Regions from separate parts of the Neobacillus sp. BP17 genome, predicted to be linked through region 1. Evidence: a T-box and tRNA genes for the amino acid it is inferred to sense, from the RefSeq annotation. Region 1 holds a T-box; the other holds one or more tRNA genes.
The links. The T-box of region 1 lies ahead of pheS (phenylalanine--tRNA ligase subunit alpha). A T-box ahead of a tRNA ligase gene usually reads a tRNA of that ligase, here a tRNA-Phe.
Positions count from the first base shown of each region.

Region 2: it encodes a tRNA-Phe, which carries the amino acid that the T-box ahead of pheS (phenylalanine--tRNA ligase subunit alpha) is inferred to sense. The anticodon was not compared.

Region 1 is NZ_CM184198.1:4,442,472-4,453,080, reverse strand. Features, by position in the region: gene AC4QJR_RS21785 (DUF1294 domain-containing protein) at 1-222, shown strand, start outside; gene dut (dUTP diphosphatase) at 300-734, shown strand; gene AC4QJR_RS21775 (Ger(x)C family spore germination protein) at 1,056-2,210, opposite strand; gene AC4QJR_RS21770 (spore germination protein) at 2,237-3,796, opposite strand; gene AC4QJR_RS21765 (GerAB/ArcD/ProY family transporter) at 3,829-4,926, opposite strand; gene AC4QJR_RS21760 (M42 family metallopeptidase) at 5,170-6,255, shown strand; gene sspI (small acid-soluble spore protein SspI) at 6,546-6,752, opposite strand; gene AC4QJR_RS21750 (TrmH family RNA methyltransferase) at 6,872-7,621, shown strand; T-box leader at 7,683-7,951, shown strand; gene pheS (phenylalanine--tRNA ligase subunit alpha) at 8,024-9,061, shown strand; gene pheT (phenylalanine--tRNA ligase subunit beta) at 9,113-10,609, shown strand, end outside.
Region 2 is NZ_CM184198.1:5,715,555-5,726,163, reverse strand. Features, by position in the region: gene AC4QJR_RS27990 (DHH family phosphoesterase) at 1-129, shown strand, start outside; gene rplI (50S ribosomal protein L9) at 126-575, shown strand; gene dnaB (replicative DNA helicase) at 738-2,093, shown strand; gene AC4QJR_RS27975 (nuclease-related domain-containing protein) at 2,389-3,300, opposite strand; gene AC4QJR_RS27970 (adenylosuccinate synthase) at 3,513-4,805, shown strand; tRNA gene AC4QJR_RS27965 (tRNA-Lys) at 5,214-5,289, shown strand; tRNA gene AC4QJR_RS27960 (tRNA-Glu) at 5,326-5,397, shown strand; tRNA gene AC4QJR_RS27955 (tRNA-Asp) at 5,463-5,539, shown strand; tRNA gene AC4QJR_RS27950 (tRNA-Phe) at 5,547-5,619, shown strand; gene AC4QJR_RS27945 (peptidoglycan DD-metalloendopeptidase family protein) at 5,863-7,281, shown strand; gene yycF (response regulator YycF) at 7,641-8,351, shown strand; gene walK (cell wall metabolism sensor histidine kinase WalK) at 8,357-10,183, shown strand; gene AC4QJR_RS27930 (YycH family regulatory protein) at 10,180-10,609, shown strand, end outside.

The DNA.
Region 1 (10,609 bases):
GCGGGGCTCGTGATTATGTGGGAGGATAAGAGAAGGGCTAAAAAGCATGAGTTTAGAATAAGCGAGCGGACCTTATGGCTAGTGGCATTATTTGGCGGTGCTGTTGGTACGACTGCAGGCATGCAACTTTATCGACATAAAACAAAGCATACTTCATTTAAGATTGGTTTTCCGGTTCTTGCAGTGATTGAGTTAGTTCTGTTAATCAAGTTTTTACTATAAAAGTCGCATCTTGGGGGCTAAGCAATGCATGCGTAATCAATTAAGTTACATAAAAATTTCTTGAAAAGAGGTTCAAAATGGAATATCAATTGAAAGTTAAATTAATAGACGATGAGGCTGTATTACCCCATCGAGCATATGAAGGTGATGCTGGGTTAGATTTATTTTCTATTGAAGAAAAAATAATCAAAGCAGGGGATGCGGGCTTAATAAGAACGGGTATACAAATTGAATTACCTAAAGGAACGGAGGCACAGATTAGGCCAAGAAGTGGTCTAGCCTTAAAACACTCTATAACTGTGCTTAATAGTCCGGGGACTATTGATGAAGGGTACCGAGGGGAAATAAAAATTATCCTTATTAATCATGGGAAAGAAGATTTTACAATTGAAAAACAAATGAGAATTGCCCAAATGGTTATTGCCCCAGTCTTAAAAGTTAACCTTATTGAAACAGAAATATTAGCGGATACGGGTAGATCAGAAGGTGGATTCGGTTCTTCCGGTATATAAAAGTATGATTGGACATTTTTATTAGAAATTGGACTTTGCAGCTTCCAACTTCTTTAAAAAGGTGAGAATGTCCATTTCATATTTTTTGAGAGGAAAAATTAGTATGGCCCCCCTTTTATACGAAATCATTAGACAAATGATCGGATAATTACCATAATACTCAATGCTAAGCCGATTAATGAAAGAATAGAAAAAACAACTAGTTCTTTTATTTCCCTTTTTCGTATTAAACGTAAAGCTTCCCAGGAAAAGATTATTACGAAGGTAAAAATCACTAAAAAAATCTTAAACATTTTCCATTCCTTTTTATGAAGTATTTCTTCACTTACTTAAGCCGATTCTTCTTACATAAACTTTTGATTTAATATTTACTTCTACTTGTGAAAACTCATGGTTCCAATTCTTTTTATAAAATGTATTCCATGCTTTTGGATATTCTCTGTAAACGGCTTGGCCAAATCCAAATATGTCTGATTGAAAATCTTTTTGAGCCTTATTTACTACTAATTGAATTCGACCCTTAATCTCCTTTTCAATATTTTTTTGGATCTCTTCAATTACTTTTGGATTAAATAATACTAGCTTTGAAGTATTTTCAATTGCACTCATTTCTGAGGTAACATTAACTGTAATTTTCATTTGTCCATGGTCATGATGAGGAAGGATTTTTGTTTTTGATCTAATAATATCAAGACTAATATTTCCCCCGCCTTTTTCCTTTGGGACTTTAATAGTAATGACTCCTCCTTCAATTTCATTACGAAGCCATAAAATTCCCCGGGTTTCAGTTTCATCCATCCAACCTATTAGCTTGTCTTTTTTAAATACAGCAGCCCCATTAATAGACTGTATTTTTCCTGATTCATTTTCCGTATCTACTTCTACCGAAGTTAATTTATACTGAGGGGCATATGGTTCTAATCCGTCTGTAAGAAGCATGTTTAAAAAATCCCTGACATAAACCTTTAAACCTACACTTAGCTTTGCAAGTTCCTTCGTTTCCTCTGCTGAAACACTTTCTAAATTTGGCATGTTTTTAATAACTTCGGAAGCCGCTCCTTCTGTAAACATAATAAAACTGTTCATTCGAGGTTGATGGAATCTTGTATAAAAGTCAATAATATTAAAAGTTCCCTTTCTAGCTAAAGATTCACTGATTAACAAGACCCTGCTTTGAGAAAAGAATACACGTCTCGATAGCTTCATTTGTAACTTTCGGTACGCTTCAGAAACCGTGACACCTTTCTCTGAAATGACAAATGTACTGCGATCTTTTCCTCCTCCACTACTTCCTCCAGCTGGTCCTAGCTTAGTTGGTATAGCCACTTGAAGGGTTAAGCGAATCATATTCTCTTCAACAAGGTCTAATCCAATCGCAGTAACAATGGCAATATCATTCACTTCAATCCGGTTCCAACATCCTGTAAGCAAAAAAACGGTTATGACTCCTAATAGCAGTTTTCTAATCACCTTCATAATCCCATCCCGTCCTTTTAAACGAACTAGTTTTTACGGTTGCGGGGACTTAATCTCCTCAAATTCCTTTTTCCTGTTTGTTCTGGCCGTTCATTCATCCTCCACCAAGGGGCACGAACAAAAACATCTTTAAGGTTGTTAAAATTAAGTGGGGCAACAGGGGCCAAATAAGGAACACCAAAGGAGCGCAGTTGGACAAGGTGTACTAAAATAAAGAAAACTCCTAATAAGATTCCATAAAACCCTAATGTTGCGGATAAAAAAATCATTAAAAACCGAAGGAGCCGAATAGCTCCAGTTAGGGTATAACTAGGAAACATAAACGATGCAATGCCTGTAGTGGATACAACAATAACTAATGGAGCGGAAACAATCCCCGCCTCAACAGCAGCTTGACCGATTACTAATGCTCCAACAATACTTACTGTTGATCCAATCGGCCGCGGCAGCCGTAAACCAGCTTCACGCAGTGCTTCAAAGGTTATTTCCATTAATAGGGCTTCGATAACCGCCGGAAAGGGCACCTTTTCCCGGGAAGCTGCAACACTAAACAAAAGATTGGTTGGCAGTAATTCCTGATGGAAGGTAGTCACAGCGATATAAATGGAGGGAAACAATAGTGCAATCAATAAAAATAAATAGCGGATGAATCGAATAAAGGTTGCCATAATAAACTTTCCATAATAGTCTTCAGGGGAACTCATCATTTGAAAAAATGTCACAGGAACCACAAGAGCAAAAGGGCTATTTTCAACGATAATCCCAATTCTGCCTTCAAGAAGGTTACCGACCACTCGATCCGGCCGTTCAGTTTGCAATATTTGCGGAAACACTGAGAAAGGATGATCCTCAATAAGCTCCACAATATAGCCGCTGTCCTCAATCGCATCAATATTAATCTGGTTTAATCTGCTGCGAACTTCTTCTATGATTGAATATTGGGCAATTCCATCAAGATAAGTAATGACTACTTCAGTTTGGGAAAGGTTCCCAATCTGTATACTTTCGAATTTAAGCTTTGTTGTTTTTAAACGTCTACGAATCATACTTGTATTGGTCCGGATATTTTCAGTAAAGCCTTCTCTTGGTCCTAAAACGACCGCCTCGGATAGGGGTTCTTCAATGGAGCGCTTTTCCCATGCTTGTTCACTAATAAAAAGGAATTGTTTATATCCATTAATCAATAAAACAGTATCACCTAACAAAATATGATTAATCACGTCCTGCAGTGTTTCCCCTTGTTTCACTTGAGCTGAACTTAGTTCTTCTATGATGGTCTCAATTGTCGGTTTAGGGTTATTTAGGAATGCATTATTGTTTTTGAGTAAAGGAGTGATGACGTTTAATTCAATTCTTTCTATACCCACTAATCCATCGAGATAAAAAATCATAGCCGAGTATGTAGAATTTATTAGAAGTTCACGATATTTGAAATCTGAAGCCCCTTCAAAATAATGCTTTACCTGTAAAAAATCTTCCTGAAGAAATCCTGATAATTGATCGTTTCCTTTTTCCTCAAGAGTTTTGTCTCGGTTTTGATTTTGGAAAGTCGAATATAATTTTTTAATCCGTCTTAAAGTTTTCAATGAACGTACCACCCTTATTGATTAAAATGAGACTATAAAAGGCCCAATTTTTTTCGAATCATTGCGGTAAATAGTAATAAAATCGGCACAATGATTTGTAATAGAGTTAAGAAATATGGAACAAAAAACTTAAATCCAAAATCTATATGTTCAACATAATTAGATGAGGATATTAGTGACAAGGGGGTAATAATTAACCCTAGTGATATCAGTACGGAACGAGTTTGTTTTAACTTGAATAATTGGGATATGGCAACGGAAGCACCGAATGTAAATCCTCCCACCTTAAAAAATACACCTGCAACCATCATTAAAATAACAAGGGCATCAAACCGCTCAAGAAAGTCTGCCACAGAAACCATTTGAGTTGCAGCAAGCAGGGTAAAAAGATCTCTGCTGTAAATTTCCGGTCCTAGCGTAGAAAGCATCATAATAGAATTAATTGTTAATAGGATTCCTCCGATTACTAGAGCAGACAATCCTATCTTTCTTATATGTTTTTTATTGCTTAAAAAAGGAAAAAACATCATAATGACAATGGTTTCGCCAAAGGGGAAGTTTATGGCAGTTGGAATTGCTTTTTTCAATAAAGGTTGTACTCCATTACCTAAAACAGGAGTTAGATTTTTTACATCAAATGGTTCAACACTAAATAAGAGAAGCCAAATCAGGATAAGTGCAAAAATATAGATAGGAAAGATGATTTCCGCCATTCGCCCCAAAGTCTCTACTCCGCCCAGCAAACAATAGATCATTAACACCATAAAGCTTCCTATTACTACTAAGATTGGGGTTTCAGTTAAGATGGTTGTGACAATCAGATCCCCCAATTCTCTGCACGCTCTTGCGGCAGAATAGGTAAAATGCACAATATAAAGCATGATTACCGGATAGGAAAGAAACCTTCCGATTATCTTTGGCAGCATCTGAACGAGTGTATCCCCTGAATAATAGGTTGATAATTGAGTATAAACAACCATTAATATTAGACTGGATACCATGCCGAAAAGGATATAGATCCATGCATCCTGCTTCGTGTCAGCCCCTAAACCCAGAATCATCGCCGTCCCTAATACATAGCCTGCCATTAAATAAACAAGCTGGATTGCACTAATTTTTTCCTTAATCATTAATTTATCTCCCTTTTGAAATCAGAAAAGCTTTTGCTATACAAAAAAAACCGTTCCTAACAAAGTATTCCTTTTTTTTTAATATTCTCCATAGATATACATGTTATCCATGAAGCCTAGATTCCATGAACTTCTTAAAGATTCAAAGGATGCCGAGTTATTTCATCCAATCAGGCTAAATTTGTAACTGAACAATATCCTTCTGTATAATAAAATTGTACCTATAAAAAAGGGGGCGAAATAATGACAAAACTAGATGAAACCCTGATGATGTTAAAAGAGTTAACAGATGCCAAAGGAATTCCTGGTAATGAGCGTGAAGTTCGCGAAGTTATGAAAAAATACATAGAACCATTTGCGGATGAACTCACAACCGATGGACTTGGCAGTTTAATTGCCAAAAAGGTAGGGAAAGAAGGCGGCCCGAAAATTATGGTCGCAGGTCATTTGGATGAAGTTGGTTTCATGATTACCCAAATTGATGAAAAAGGTTTTCTTCGTTTTCAACCAGTTGGCGGCTGGTGGGGGCAGGTTATGCTCGCCCAGCGTGTAACGATCGTGTCGAGCAAGGGAGATGTAACCGGGATTATCGGTTCTAAGCCGCCGCATATTTTATCACCAGAAGCACGCAAGAAACCTGTTGAAATTAAGGACATGTTTATTGATGTAGGTGCTTCAAGTCGTGAGGAAGTCACGGAGTGGGGCGTTCGTCCAGGCGATATGGTTGTTCCATATTTTGAATTCACTGTTATGAATAATGAAAAAATGTTATTAGCTAAAGCCTGGGATAACCGGATTGGCTGTGCCATTGCTATTGATGTGTTGAAGCAGCTGAAAGGTGTAGACCATCCTAATGTTGTCTATGGTGTTGGTAATGTTCAAGAAGAGGTTGGTTTGCGTGGTGCCAAGACGGCAACGACTAAAATTAAACCTGATATCGGCTTTGCAGTTGATGTCGGTATTGCCGGCGATACACCGGGAGTTTCTGAAAGAGAAGCCATGAGTAAAATGGGTAAGGGACCACAAGTTGTTATCTATGATGCTTCACTTGTAGCCCATAAAGGATTGCGCGATTTAGTAACCGACACAGCTGATGAACTGAACATTCCTTATCAGTTCGAATCAATACCTGGCGGCGGTACGGATGCAGGGTCAATCCATTTGACACATAATGGGGTTCCAGCGATGGCGATTACAATTGCGACTAGATATATCCATTCTCATGCCGCGATGCTCCATCGTGATGATTATGAAAATGCGGTAAAATTGATTGTGGAAGTCATCAAGCGTTTAGACCGTGAGATGGTTGATAAAATTACGTTTGAATAACTTATTATGGGGTCCCCGGTAGAACTTTGCCGGGGATTTTTTATTCGAGTTTTTGATTTGCTGATTGAAAGGTGATATTCGCCGATTGAGCATGAAAATTCGCCGATTGAATGCCCAAATTCGCTGATTGAGCATGAAAATTCGCCGATTGAGTGTCTAAATTGCTGATATTCTTTATATATCAACATTAAAACATTTATTATCTAGATCTAATTTTCCTTAAAGTTTAAATCTTTACAGAAAAAAGCTGTCAACCTTAACCGATTGACAGCCCCAGAACCAACAAATGACTACTTTAACCCACTTTCAAGAGTAGCGAGCATTTCTTTCTTCTCTTCTTCAGATGAGTTTTTCCAAATGATTTCAAATAATACGCCGAGACCCGGGAGCATTTTTTCTTCCCCGTTTTGAATCGCATCAACAATCGTATCTTCTAATTGGTCTTGTGTATTCCCAGAAACATTGTGAACAATCGCGTTACGTAAATTTAAATTCATGTATATGCACTCCTTTTTATCCTGTATTACTTTAATATGTTTTCTATTTTGGGTTTTATTATGTATTTTTGTTAGGCTATAATATAAAAATCATCGTTATTGTAAAAGGAGAGCGAGTTTTGAAGCATATAGAATCAATCAATAATCCCAAAGTTAAACGATGGAAAAAACTGTTAACCAAAAAAGAACGGGATAGGTCAGGAACATTTTTAGTGGAAGGCTTCCATTTAGTTGAAGAAGCCCTGAAACAAGGGGAACAAATTTTAGAAATCATTGTTTCTGAAAAAGTGGATTTACCTTCAAGATGGGATGCTGGTTCCACGCCAGTTACACAAGTTACGGAAGAGATATCGAATTCCTTAACCGATACGGAAGCACCCCAGGGAATTTATGCTGTCTGCCGAATCGCAGCTCCGGAAGTAAGTAATGCAAAAACCTACCTGTTCATTGACGCGGTTCAGGACCCGGGCAATCTCGGCACTATGATTCGTACCGCTGATGCAGCGGGGATTGACGCTGTTGTGGTGGGACGTGGAAGTGTGGATATTTTCAACTCTAAGGTCCTTAGGTCTGCACAAGGAAGTCATTTTCACCTGCCGATAATTAGAGGGGACCTTCATGAATGGATGGACAAACTGCAGGAAAAAAATATTCCTGTTTACGGTACAGCACTTGAAGGGGCATCCGCATATACTGATATTTCCACAGGTGATTCGTTTGCCCTGATTGTTGGAAATGAAGGAAATGGTGTTGGTAAAGATATTCTTGCAAGTACAACAGCGAACCTTTATATCCCCATTTACGGGAAGAGTGAGTCATTAAATGTGGCCGTTGCGACAGGGATCCTGCTTTATTATTTGAAAAAATAGGCGTAAACTAGTTTGACCTTGCGTAGAGAATTATTATATAATAATGAACAATATGGAATATTAAATGACGATGACGGAGAAAAGTATCTTATTTAAAGCCATTTAGGGAGAAAGTGCCGTGACTGAAAGCACTTTTATGGCAAGGATAAGAGAAGTTCACCTCCTGAGTTGGCATCGGGACCACGATTAAAAGCAATAGCTGTCCAGCTGCTTCGCTTTCCGTGTAAAGATGCACCGGCATAAGCCGTTATCCGAATGAAGCGAACACAATGTGTTTTACATAACGTGTTTACAAGGGTGGTACCGCGAAACTTTAACCTCGTCCCTTTCCAGGGATGGGGTTTTTTTGTTTTTTTCTGGTGCCTGACACCAATTACCGATTACTATGAAGGAGGAATTGACATGCAAGAGCGTTTAAAGGAATTGCAGGAAGAGGCTATTCAAAAAATTGAACAATCTGGAAGCTTAAAAGAATTAAATGACATCCGTGTTGCCTACTTAGGAAAAAAGGGGCCAATTACGGAAGTGTTGCGTGGCATGGGGAAACTTTCAGCTGAAGAGCGTCCAGTTATGGGGGCATTAGCAAACGAAGTTCGTGAAGCGATTGCCGAAAAAATTGAAGCCAAACAAAAGGGGTTAGAAGAAGCAGCTGTCCTAGAAAAGCTAGCTTCTGAAAGTATCGATGTTACTCTTCCAGGCCGCCCAGTGAAGGTTGGAAATCACCATCCGCTGACTAGAATCATCGAAGAAATTGAAGACTTATTTATCGGAATGGGTTACCAGGTAGCTGAAGGTCCAGAAGTTGAACAAGATTATTATAACTTCGAAGCTCTTAATTTACCGAAAGGCCACCCAGCCCGTGATATGCAGGATTCTTTCTATATTACAGAAGACATCCTGCTTCGTACTCATACCTCTCCGGTTCAAGCCCGGACGATGGAGAAGCACCAAGGTAAAGGTCCGATCAAGATTATTTGTCCAGGTAAAGTGTACCGCCGTGATAATGATGATGCGACACACTCCCACCAATTTATGCAAATCGAAGGTCTAGTTGTCGGAGAAAACATCCGAATGAGCGACCTGAAAGGAACATTAGAAGTGTTTGCGAAGAAAATGTTCGGGGAAGATCGTGAAATCCGTCTACGTCCAAGTTTCTTCCCTTTCACAGAACCTTCTGTTGAAATGGACATTTCTTGTAAAATTTGCGGCGGTCATGGCTGCAGCGTTTGTAAGCGCACCGGCTGGATCGAAATTCTTGGTGCTGGCATGGTCCATCCGAACGTTTTAGAGATGGCAGGATACGATTCTAAAAAATACACAGGTTTCGCCTTCGGTATGGGACCTGAGCGAATTGCAATGTTAAAGTACGGTGTTGATGATATCAGACATTTCTATACAAATGATGTTCGTTTCTTAAAACAATTTTCAAAACACGAGTAAATGGGATGGCTTCAATCCGTTGAAGTTGAATAAATAAAGGAGGATGACGACATGTTCGTTTCATATAAATGGCTCCAAGATTATATCGATCTAACTGGAGTAACTGCTGCTGAATTAGCAGAAAAAATTACAAAAAGCGGTATTGAGGTTGAGGGAGTCGAAATCCTTAACGATGGTATTAAAGGTGTTGTAGTTGGTCATGTCCTTGAACGTGAGCAGCACCCAAATGCCGATAAATTAAGCAAATGTCTTGTTGATGTAGGCGGTGAACAGCCGGTACAAATCATTTGCGGTGCACCAAATGTGGCACAGGGACAGAAGGTTGCGGTGGCAACAGTTGGTGCAGTATTACCAGGTAATTTTAAAATAAAACGTGCGAAACTTCGCGGTGAAGAATCAAACGGAATGATCTGTTCGCTGACAGAGTTAGGGATGGAAGGAAAGGTAGTTCCGAAAGAGTATTCAGAGGGAATCTTTGTTTTTCCAGCGGATACAGTAGTAGGCGTCGATGCACTAGCCGAGTTAAATCGTGACGATGAGATTCTTGAACTTAGTTTGACTCCAAACCGTGCGGATTGTTTAAGCATGCTAGGTGTTGCCTATGAAGTGGCAGCGATTCTTGGCAGAGACGTTAAACTTCCAGAAACAAATCTGCAAGCTTCAACTGAAAAAGCTTCTGATTATGTCAAAATTACGGTCGAAGCAAAAGAGGATAATCCATTATATGTGGCGCAAATCATTAAAAATGTAAAAATTGGACCATCTCCACTCTGGATGCAAACTCGCTTGATGTCAGCGGGAATTCGTCCACACAATAATGTGGTCGATATTACCAACTATATCCTGCTTGAATATGGTCAACCGCTCCATGCATTTGATTATGACCGCTTAGGTTCAAAGGAAATCCTTGTCCGCCGTGCAGCTGATGGCGAAAAATTTATTACGCTTGATGATGCAGAACGTACACTTACTTCCGACCATCTCGTCATTACAAATGGAACGGAACCCGTTGCCCTTGCTGGTGTCATGGGAGGAGCAAATTCAGAGGTAACCTCAGATACAACCACTGTACTGCTTGAATCCGCTTATTTTAATGGGGCGACTGTGCGTAAGGCATCGAAAGACCATGGGTTAAGAAGTGAAGCGAGCGCTCGTTTTGAAAAAGGTGTGGATCCTAATCGTGTTCGTGCTGCTGGAAATCGGGCTGCCTATCTGATGGCAAAATACGCTGGCGGTGAAGTGCTAGAAGGTGCCGTAGAGGCTGATACACTGACCGTTGAGCCAGCGGTTGTTTCGATTACTTTAGAAAAAATCAATCGAGTTCTTGGTACAGAATTGGTAATGAACGATGTAAAAGAAATCTTCGATCGCCTTCAATTTGGTGTCAGCATTGAGGAGGATACCGTAACGGTAACGGCGCCTACTCGCCGCGGTGATATTAAAATAGAAGAAGATTTACTAGAAGAGGTCGCTCGTCTTTATGGATACGATAATATTCCAAAAACATTGCCAATTGGTTCAACAACCCCTGGTAGATTGTCTGAGTAT
Region 2 (10,609 bases), 1.3 Mb from region 1:
GAAAGTCTAAAAGGCGGCGGACACCTGACGAACGCAGCCACACAACTGACTGGTTTATCAATTGCAGAAACAGAAAATCAATTAAAGCTAGCAATAGATGATTATTTTGAAGGAGTGAAAAAGGAATGAAAGTAATTTTCTTAAAAGACGTAAAGGGTAAAGGGAAAAAAGGTGAAGTGAAGAATGTAGCCGACGGTTATGCTCATAATTTCCTTCTTAAACAAGGTTTAGCAAAGGAAGCGAATAATGCCAATATCAGTACGCTTGATGCTCAAAAAAAGAAGGAAGCAAAGCTAGCGGAGGAAGAATTAGCGGAAGCAAAAAAATTAAAAGAAGTATTGGATCAAATCACGGTTCAATTAACTGCTAAAGCAGGTGAAGGCGGCCGTTTATTTGGCTCTATTACAACAAAGCAAATTGCAGAAGAATTACAAAAGAAGCATGGGATCAAAATCGATAAACGTAAGATGGAATTAGCAGATGCTATTCGCACGCTTGGCCACACAAAGGTTCCAGTGAAACTTCATCATGATGTGGTTGCGACATTAACCGTTTCTGTGACAGAAGTAAAATAAAAATTTTCCCAGTACGAAATGGTTCTGGAACATGATAGAATAGAAAAGTACTCAACACGATGTGATCGGTTTTAACTGGTCACTTTTTTCTTTTGTTTATAGAGATATGATAGTTTTTGATAATAATAAATCATCCTCTTCATGATAGGAGGTTTTTGATATATGAATGACTTATATGCAGATCGCATGCCACCACAAAATATTGAGGCCGAGCAGGCTGTTTTAGGGGCTATTTTCTTAGAGCCTTCCTCTCTCGTACTAGCTTCTGAAATTTTAATTCCTGAGGATTTTTATCGTGCTGCCCACCAAAAAATATTTAACGTGATGCTTACTCTCAATGATCAAGGGAAAGCAGTTGACCTTGTAACGGTAACAGAGGAACTTGCAGCTGCCAAACTGATTGAAGATACAGGCGGAGTTAGTTATTTAGGGGAATTGGCCGCCTCCGTTCCGACGGCCGCTAATATTGAATATTATGCGAGAATAGTAGAAGAGAAATCATTACTTAGAAGATTAATTCGCACGGCTACAAATATTGCATCTGATGGATATTCCCGTGAGGATGAGGTTGAGGCGCTTTTAAGTGAAGCTGAAAAAAATATTATGGCCGTGGCACAGCGAAAGAATGCTGGTGCATTCCATAATATTAAAGATGTGCTGGTTCGGACGTATGATAATATTGAGGAAATGCACAACCGCGTTGGAGACATTACGGGGATTTCCACTGGTTTTGCTGAACTAGATCGAATGACAGCTGGATTCCAGCGAAATGATTTAATCATTGTTGGAGCCCGTCCTTCCGTGGGTAAAACGGCTTTCGCCTTAAACATCGCTGCCAACGTAGCAACAAAAACGGGTGAAAATGTTGCGATTTTCAGTCTGGAGATGGGTGCCGAACAGCTGGTTATGCGTATGCTTTGTTCGGAAGGAAATATTGACGCCCAGCGGCTTCGTACCGGTTCCCTTACAGACGAAGATTGGGGCAAGCTGACGATGGCGATGGGAAGTCTTTCGAATTCAGGAATTTTTATTGATGATACTCCAGGGGTCCGCATCAGTGATATCCGTTCGAAATGCCGTCGTTTGCAGCAAGAGCATGGTTTAGGGATGATCCTAATCGATTACTTGCAGTTGATTTTAGGAAGCGGCCGTTCGGGTGAAAACCGTCAACAGGAAGTTTCCGAGATCTCTCGTTCCTTAAAGCAGTTAGCCCGTGAGCTGAAAGTTCCGGTTATCGCCCTTTCTCAGCTGTCCCGTGGTGTGGAACAGCGTCAAGATAAGCGTCCGATGATGTCCGATATTCGTGAATCAGGTTCTATTGAGCAGGATGCCGATATCGTAGCGTTCTTGTATCGTGATGACTACTATGACAAGGAATCAGAGAATAAGAACATTATCGAAATCATTATTGCTAAGCAGCGTAATGGTCCAACGGGAACGGTATCGTTGGCGTTTGTAAAAGAATACAATAAGTTCGTCAACCTCGAGACACGGTATGATGATGCTCCAGGAGCGTAGTGGCTAGCCAAATTAGTTTGGCTAGCCTTTTTTTTGTTTGCGTTGGGTGGATGATGGGTTGTGCTCAGGAGGCCTAATTGTGCCCGACGGGTTTGAAAAAGAGCTACTATGGTAACGAATAGAGTCTAATCGTGCCCGTCGGAGAGCAAAAAGAAAGTCAACGGTAACGAATAGGGTCTAATCGTGCCCATCGGAGAAGAAAGAGAAAGTCAACGGTAACAAATAGGGCCTAATCGTTCCCGTCCCAGGTGTAAAAACGAGTCAACGGTAATGAATAGTAAAAAGGGTTGAATAATTAAGATTTACTATAATAAGAAGACCTGCCATTACTATGTAGTTTATAATGCTTCCCCAGTATCCTCCTAATAGTCTTCTCCGATTTCACAATCTCACACCAGTCACAAACAATCTTTGTGGTAATCTTGTAACCAGGAAAAAGAAGCACCAATTCTGTGACACTCCTTAACACCGCTGACTCCACCTCCTCTTTGCAGCCGCAATTTCCACAGACCAATATTGAACCGTGAATTTCAGAAAAAAAGGAGTAACATTTTGGACAAAGGATTCCTTTTTTCAAATCTTCATATTGGTAGGCCGGTAAGTTCGGATAGGGTGACTCTACCATATGGAGGGCAACTAATTGTTTAGCTAACTTGTAGTGTCCTTTATTCAGTTTTACAGATCTTGCATCGAGCTTTTTCAAAAAACGGTTCAATTGTGAGTGGAAAACAAGAGATGGATTAATAGTGGTTATATATAAATGAAATTCGGAGTTAATGAAGATAAGATAGGGCTCAAGTGGATATTGATAGCCAAGATCGCGGAGTAAGGAACGAAGTAAGACGACACAACGATCCTGTTGGTGTATAGGATTCTTCATATCTTTTTTAGCACTCGTATACCATTTTTCGGCTTCGACAAAGTAGTCGCCTTCAAAATTTTTGATATCCAAAGGGTAAATTTTATCGTGGGATATAAGTAACGTATCAATTTGGAATTTAGAATTGTTATATTCCAGTAATAAATCATGGATGACGAGCCACTCCTCTGAGAGCCCCTCCAACCATAGATCACTCTTTTGCTCACCTTCAAATCCCTTTCTGAGTCTTGTATAGTTACTAACATCCTTATGGGATAAACGCATTCGGGCATTTAATGATCGCAACAGAGTAATTTCCAACAATTCCAGACGAGATTTAAATAGCATATTCCACATCCTTTTCATTATTTTAGTAAAACTATAATTCTATTTTATGGAAAAACTATAAAACTAACAAGGTAGATTCGTAAATTAATATTTTACGAACGTAATATAACATTTTAATATAAATGTTCGTGTTTGGTTTGCTTTTAGTAATAAAAATTGGTAAAATGGTCTATGGAAAATAGTAAAGCGTATTTAATTTGGAGGTGCCTTATATGTCATCAGTAGTAGTTGTTGGAACTCAATGGGGAGATGAAGGTAAGGGGAAAATCACAGATTTCCTTTCTGAAAATGCCGAAGCAATCGCCCGTTATCAGGGAGGAAATAATGCAGGCCACACCATAAAGTTCAACGGAGAAACGTACAAATTGCACCTAATTCCATCTGGAATTTTTTATAAAGAAAAAATTTGTGTCATCGGAAATGGAATGGTTGTTGATCCTAAAGCACTTGTTGCAGAACTTGCTTATTTACATGAAAAAGGGATTACAACCGATAATCTTCGTATTAGTAATCGTGCTCATGTCATTCTTCCTTATCACCTAAAACTTGATGCTGTTGAAGAAGAAAGTAAGGGTGCGAATAAAATTGGTACAACCAAAAAAGGAATTGGACCAGCTTACATGGATAAAGCAGCGCGCGTAGGCATTCGAATTGCTGACCTGCTTGAACGCGATGTGTTTGAAGAAAAGCTGGAACGTAATTTGGAAGAGAAAAATCGTTTGTTTGAACGTATTTATGAAACAACAGGATTTACGAAAGAAGAAATCCTTGACGAATATTATGAATATGGTCAACAAGTAAAACAGTATGTTTGTGATACATCCGTGGTCTTGAATGATGCACTGGATGAAGGCAAACGAGTTCTTTTTGAAGGGGCTCAAGGGGTTATGCTGGATATTGACCAGGGTACCTACCCATTTGTAACCTCATCTAATCCGGTAGCCGGCGGTGTTACAATTGGCTCAGGAGTGGGTCCATCTAAGATTACCCATGTAGTTGGAGTGTGCAAGGCTTACACTTCTCGTGTAGGTGACGGTCCATTCCCGACAGAATTAAATGATGAAATTGGTCATCAAATCCGTGAAGTTGGACGTGAATATGGAACAACAACCGGCCGCCCTCGCCGCGTTGGCTGGTTTGACAGTGTCGTTGTACGCCATGCCCGCCGTGTGAGCGGATTAACCGACTTATCACTTAATTCCATTGATGTTTTAACTGGAATTGAAACATTAAAGATCTGTACTGCGTATAGCTACAATGGTGAGCTTATTACGGAATACCCAGCAAGCTTGAAGATATTAGCGCAGTGTGAACCTGTTTATGAAGAGCTTCCAGGCTGGACAGAGGATATTACAGGCGTTAAAACTTTAGACGAGCTGCCTGTAAATGCCCGTCATTATGTAGAACGAGTGACCCAGTTAACTGGAATTCCATTAACAACGTTCTCAGTCGGACCAGATCGTAATCAAACAAATGTAGTTCGCAGCCCTTGGAGACAAATATAAAAGCGGAAGCGCCTGTCCAGGGACGACAGGCATAAGACTAGCCGGCGTGAAGGTTGCCTTTTAACCTTCAGGTCGGTTTGGCTTATGACCCCGAGTCCCTAGGCGCTGTAGCTAGACAAATATAATTTTGAACATACCGAATGAAGCCCTCATTTTGAGGGCTTCAAACTTTTTATAAAAGTTTTTTGAAAAAAGTATTGCCTTTAGTCCAAAGTCCGTGCTATTATAAAAAGCGTCGTCACGATACGACAAATTAAAACAAGTACGAGCCATTAGCTCAGTTGGTAGAGCACGATCGAATAAGCTACTTTGAAACAGCTTCAGGGCACACGCCGAGTTGCTGCTTGAATAAGCTTTCTGAGGCGTGGGCATCCGATGGAATATTGGTTTAGGGAATTATTTTAGTACGAGCCATTAGCTCAGTTGGTAGAGCATCTGACTTTTAATCAGAGGGTCGAAGGTTCGAGTCCTTCATGGCTCACCATAGTTTTTTGCTTTAGCAAAATAACTTTCAATATATGGCCCCTTGGTCAAGTGGTTAAGACACCTCCCTTTCACGGAGGTAACACGGGTTCGAATCCCGTAGGGGTCATGGCTTTTGGTTGTCAGCAAATGGCTGGCAAGGACGGTCTCCTTGTTGACAATCAATTTAATATTGGTCTGGTAGTTCAGTTGGTTAGAATGCCTGCCTGTCACGCAGGAGGTCGCGGGTTCGAGTCCCGTCCAGACCGCCATATAAGTGGCTCAGTAGCTCAGTCGGTAGAGCAAAGGACTGAAAATCCTTGTGTCGGCGGTTCGATTCCGTCCTGAGCCATAAAAAAAGGAAGCTTGCAAATGCAGGCTTCTTTTTTTTATGCTCCTACTACCTCCTTTTACCAAAAGGACCAATTCCCCCCTGCTGAAAATGTCAGCAATTATACAGTTTTGTTACAGTATAAAGACTATTAATCTATTTACAAAAAGTTATGATAAAGTGAAGAAGGTCTAAAATTCTGGGAAATTCTTTAATTGCAAAAAAATAGATTAAGAGGGTTTTACCGTGGTTTAGGGAGGAAAAATGTTTTTTTTAGATAAAATATCACAAACAAAAAAGTTTTTACTGAAAACGACAATGGTGACTACCATGGCATCATCACTGATTGCCTTTAGTAATGGTCCAGTTGCATTTGCTGATTCATCAGAAACATCGAAGGATTATCATGTCTACCTTGAAGGTACATATATAGGTAATGTTACGGATAAAAATGTGGTGAATAAAATCTTAGCTGAAAAGGCCGATGATCCTGATTTTATGAAGCAAATTCAAGACGTTCCATATCAAGTATTTCCAACGGCTGAAACGGAAACAGAAACAGTTCAGACCATCCGAAATATCTTCCAGCTTCAAACAGAAGCGTCTGCCATCGTGATTGACGGGAAACCAATTGCTTATGTAGAAAATCAAAAGACAGCGGAAGAAGTCATGAAGAAACTGATTCATCAATACGTGCCTGAGGATCAATTAGCGGATCTAAAGGACCGAAAAGCTTCAGATAATACAAACTTACCGGCATTAAAAGAAAATGAGTCTCGCTTATTAGACGTACGACTCTCTAAAAATGTTTCTTTTTCAAATGAAAATACGGCTCCAGAAAAAATTATGTCAGTCGAAGAGGCAGTAACCTTTTTACAAAAAGGGACGCTAACAGAAAAGAAATATGCGATCCAAAAAGGCGATGTACTTGAAATCATTGCCCAAGATCACCATTTGAAGATGGCTGACATCCTAAAGGTGAATCCTGGACTTACTAAAGATACACTCCTAAAGGTTGGCAAGAAAATTAATATCACCGTTCCAAAACCGTTTATTGAAGTAATGGTTGATAAAGAAGTAAACAAAAAGGAAGAAATTCCTTATAAAAAGAATGTAATTGAGGACAAATCTCTGTCAAAAGGAAAAACAAAGGTAAAACAGGAAGGTAAAAACGGTGCTCGCTCCGTTACCTATAAAATTTCCGAACAAAATGGTGTAACCGTAAACAAGGATGAGGAAAATGAAACGATCCTTGAACAGCCTGTTAATGAGATTTTCATCAAAGGAACAAAGGTAACTCCATCACGCGGTGACGGCACCTTTGCATGGCCAACGGTTGGTGGATATATTTCAAGTAAGCAAGGTCCTAGATGGGGAAGAATGCACAAAGGGATTGATATTGCTAGACCAAGCAACAGAACGATCAAGGCAGCTGATAATGGCGTGGTTGTTTCAGCGGGCTGGGGAGGCGGTTATGGTAATAAGATTATCATTGACCATCGAAATGGCTACCGCACACTATATGGCCATATGTCTTCACTTAAGGTTAAGGTAGGTCAGAGAGTTTCCAAGGGTTCCGCCATTGGAATCATGGGAGCTACAGGAGATGCTACAGGTGTTCACTTGCATTTTGAAGTCTATAAAAACGGCAGCTTGGTAAACCCACTTTCTTATTTAAGATAAAAGATGAGTCTCTAGCTTAATGCTAGAGGCTTTTATTATGGATATAAAAAAACTAGAATAAATTGGAGGTGGTTCTCTGAATCCAGCTCAAGCGCCCAGCGGCTAGTGTACTTCGCTCTCCGCCCTACGATAAGTCAACATCGAATCGCTTGCGCTCTTCGTGTTTCCTTTATCTCGGTTGGAGTGCTCCAGTCCATACGCCGCTAAACGGGCGCTTGCGCTTTTTAATCTTCCAGCCTTACCAATTGGTTATAGGTGAATTTATGTGAATAACATGATACAGTAAAATAGTATAGTTATGACTTCTAGTCTTATTTTATTAAATAGATGAAAGTGAAAAATTGAAAAGGAGCAATGGTATGGAAAAGAAAATTCTTGTTGTGGATGATGAAAAACCAATTGCTGATATTCTCCAGTTTAACTTGAAAAAAGAAGGATACGTTGTTTATTGCGCTTATGATGGGAATGAAGCACTTGAATTGGTCGAAGAAATACAGCCAGATTTAATCCTTTTAGATATTATGCTTCCCTTACGTGATGGGATGGAAGTATGCCGTGAAGTCCGTAAGAAGTATGAAATGCCGATTATCATGTTGACGGCAAAGGACTCTGAAATTGATAAAGTCTTAGGACTTGAGTTGGGTGCAGATGATTATGTGACGAAACCGTTTAGCACTAGAGAACTAATTGCACGCGTCAAGGCTAATTTACGTCGTCACCAACAAATTCTGGCACCGGCAGATGATGAATCTGAAACGAATGAAATCGAGATAGGTTCACTGACTATTCATCCTGATGCCTACATTGTTTCAAAGCGCGGTGAAACGATTGAGTTGACCCACCGTGAATTTGAATTGCTATTCTATTTAGCCAAACATATCGGCCAAGTAATGACCAGGGAACACCTTTTACAAACCGTTTGGGGTTACGATTACTATGGTGACGTCAGGACAGTCGATGTAACAGTGAGAAGATTGCGGGAAAAAATTGAGGACAGCCCTAGCCATCCAACATGGATTGTGACCAGGCGCGGGGTAGGATACTATTTGCGCAATCCTGAACAGGAGTAAAAGGAATGAAGAAGGTTGGTTTCTTTCGCTCTATACACGTAAAGTTCGTTATCATCTATGTCCTCCTTATATTAGTGGCGATGCAAATTATCGGTGTTTATTTTGTCAAACAGTTGGAGGAAACCTTACGGACCAACTTCCAAACATCGTTAAAACAGCGGGTTGAATTGCTGGCCTATAATATTGTCGAGGAAATGGAGAAGGAGAGAACGCCTGAAGATCCAACACTCGAAGAAGATATCAAGAAAATCCTTAGGGATTTTGGTGCAGGTGATATTTCAGAAGTTCAGGTAGTTGAAAATGGCTCCCTAAAAATCCTTGGGACCTCCCATCCTAGTAACCAAGGAGTGGTTGGTCAACGAACCACTAAACTTCAAGTGAAGCAATCTATGGTTTTAGAAGAGGACCAAAGTTCCATTAATATCGATAAACAAACAGGACATCGGATATGGGTCCTCTCAACACCAATTAAGTCGGGGAAAAAGGTTATCGGTGCCATTTATTTGGTAGCTAAAATTGAGAATGTCTTTGAGCAAATGAAAACAATCAATAAGATTTTTGCTACGGGTACGGCGATTGCTCTATCTATTACCGCATTGCTGGGTATATTGTTAGCACAAACGATCACTAGGCCGATTGCTGATATGAAGAAGCAGGCGATCGCGATGACCAAGGGGAATTTTTCAAGAAAAGTTAAGGTCTATGGCAATGATGAAATAGGGACACTGGCGATTACCTTTAATAATTTAACGAAGAAACTGCAGGAAGCACAGGCGATGACAGAAGGGGAACGAAGAAAGCTTTCCACTGTTTTGTCCTATATGACCGATGGTGTAATCGCCACTGACCGTAAAGGCCGAGTGATCTTAATTAATGAACCGGCGGCGGAAATGCTGAATGTTTCACGTGAAACAGTGCTGACCCAGCCCATTGTAGAGTTATTAGATTTAGATGATACGAATTCCTTTGAAGACTTATTGGAAGAAAAGGATTCCATTATTTTAGATTATAGTACGAAAAAGGAACGGTATTTTCTGCGTGCCAATTTCTCCGTAATTCAAAAAGAGACAGGCTTTGTCAATGGTTTAATTGCCGTTCTGCATGATATTACCGACCAAGAAAAAATTGATGCGGAACGGAGAGAGTTTGTCGCCAATGTATCCCATGAGCTGCGGACACCGCTGACAACGATGAGGAGTTACTTAGAGGCGCTCGCAGATGGAGCCTGGCGGGATGAGGAGATTGCTCCGAACTTTTTAGAAGTGACGCGGACTGAAACAGAACGAATGATTCGTCTAGTGAATGACCTGCTCCAGCTTTCAAAAATGGATAGTACGGATTATCGATTGACGATTGAGTGGGTTAACTTTGTTGATTTCTTTGACCGCATTATTGACAGGTTTGAAATGGCAAAGGAGCAAAATGTTACCTTTAAGCGAAAGCTGCCAAAGCATGCGATCTTTGTTGAAGTGGATGAAGATAAAATGACACAGGTTTTATACAATATTATTTCCAATGCGTTAAAGTACTCGCCAGAAGGCGGCCAAGTCACTTTTTCGATGAAAGAGATGGACGATAAAATTATTGTGAGCATTTCAGACCAAGGGGTTGGAATTCCAAAAGAGAATATTAAAAATATCTTTGACCGTTTTTATCGTGTGGATAAAGCGAGAACGCGGAAATTAGGCGGCACAGGCCTAGGTTTGGCGATTGCTAAGGAAATGGTCAATGCTCATGGCGGGGCAATCTGGGCAACAAGTGAGGAAGGAAAGGGAACAAGAATCTCCTTTTCACTCCCATATGAACGTTCTGAAGAGGATGAATGGTCATGAGATACGAGAATATTAAATCAGGAATTCTAATCGTACTAGTTATGGTCAGTATTTTGCTAACTTGGAACCTTTGGACGTACCAACCGAATTATGAAACGATGAAAAGCAACGACTATGTAAAAGAGGTCTCGTTAAGTGAAAAACAAGGGGTTCAAAAAATTGTCAGACCTGACCAGCTTCTTTACCATTTCAAAGGCAAGCATTACGGGACCAAAAACACAGATGAAATGGACAAGGTGATTAAGGAACTCAGCAGTTGGACTTTCTTTGATGTGAAAAAGTATACGAATGAGGTCAAAGACATCAAGGAATTAATCCATGACAGAGGTAAAACGGAAATTATTTTTCCAGGTGATGTCCCGATTGAGTTATATCGCAGTGTATTAAATATTGAAGGAAAAAAGATACCTGCCTTCAACTTCAATC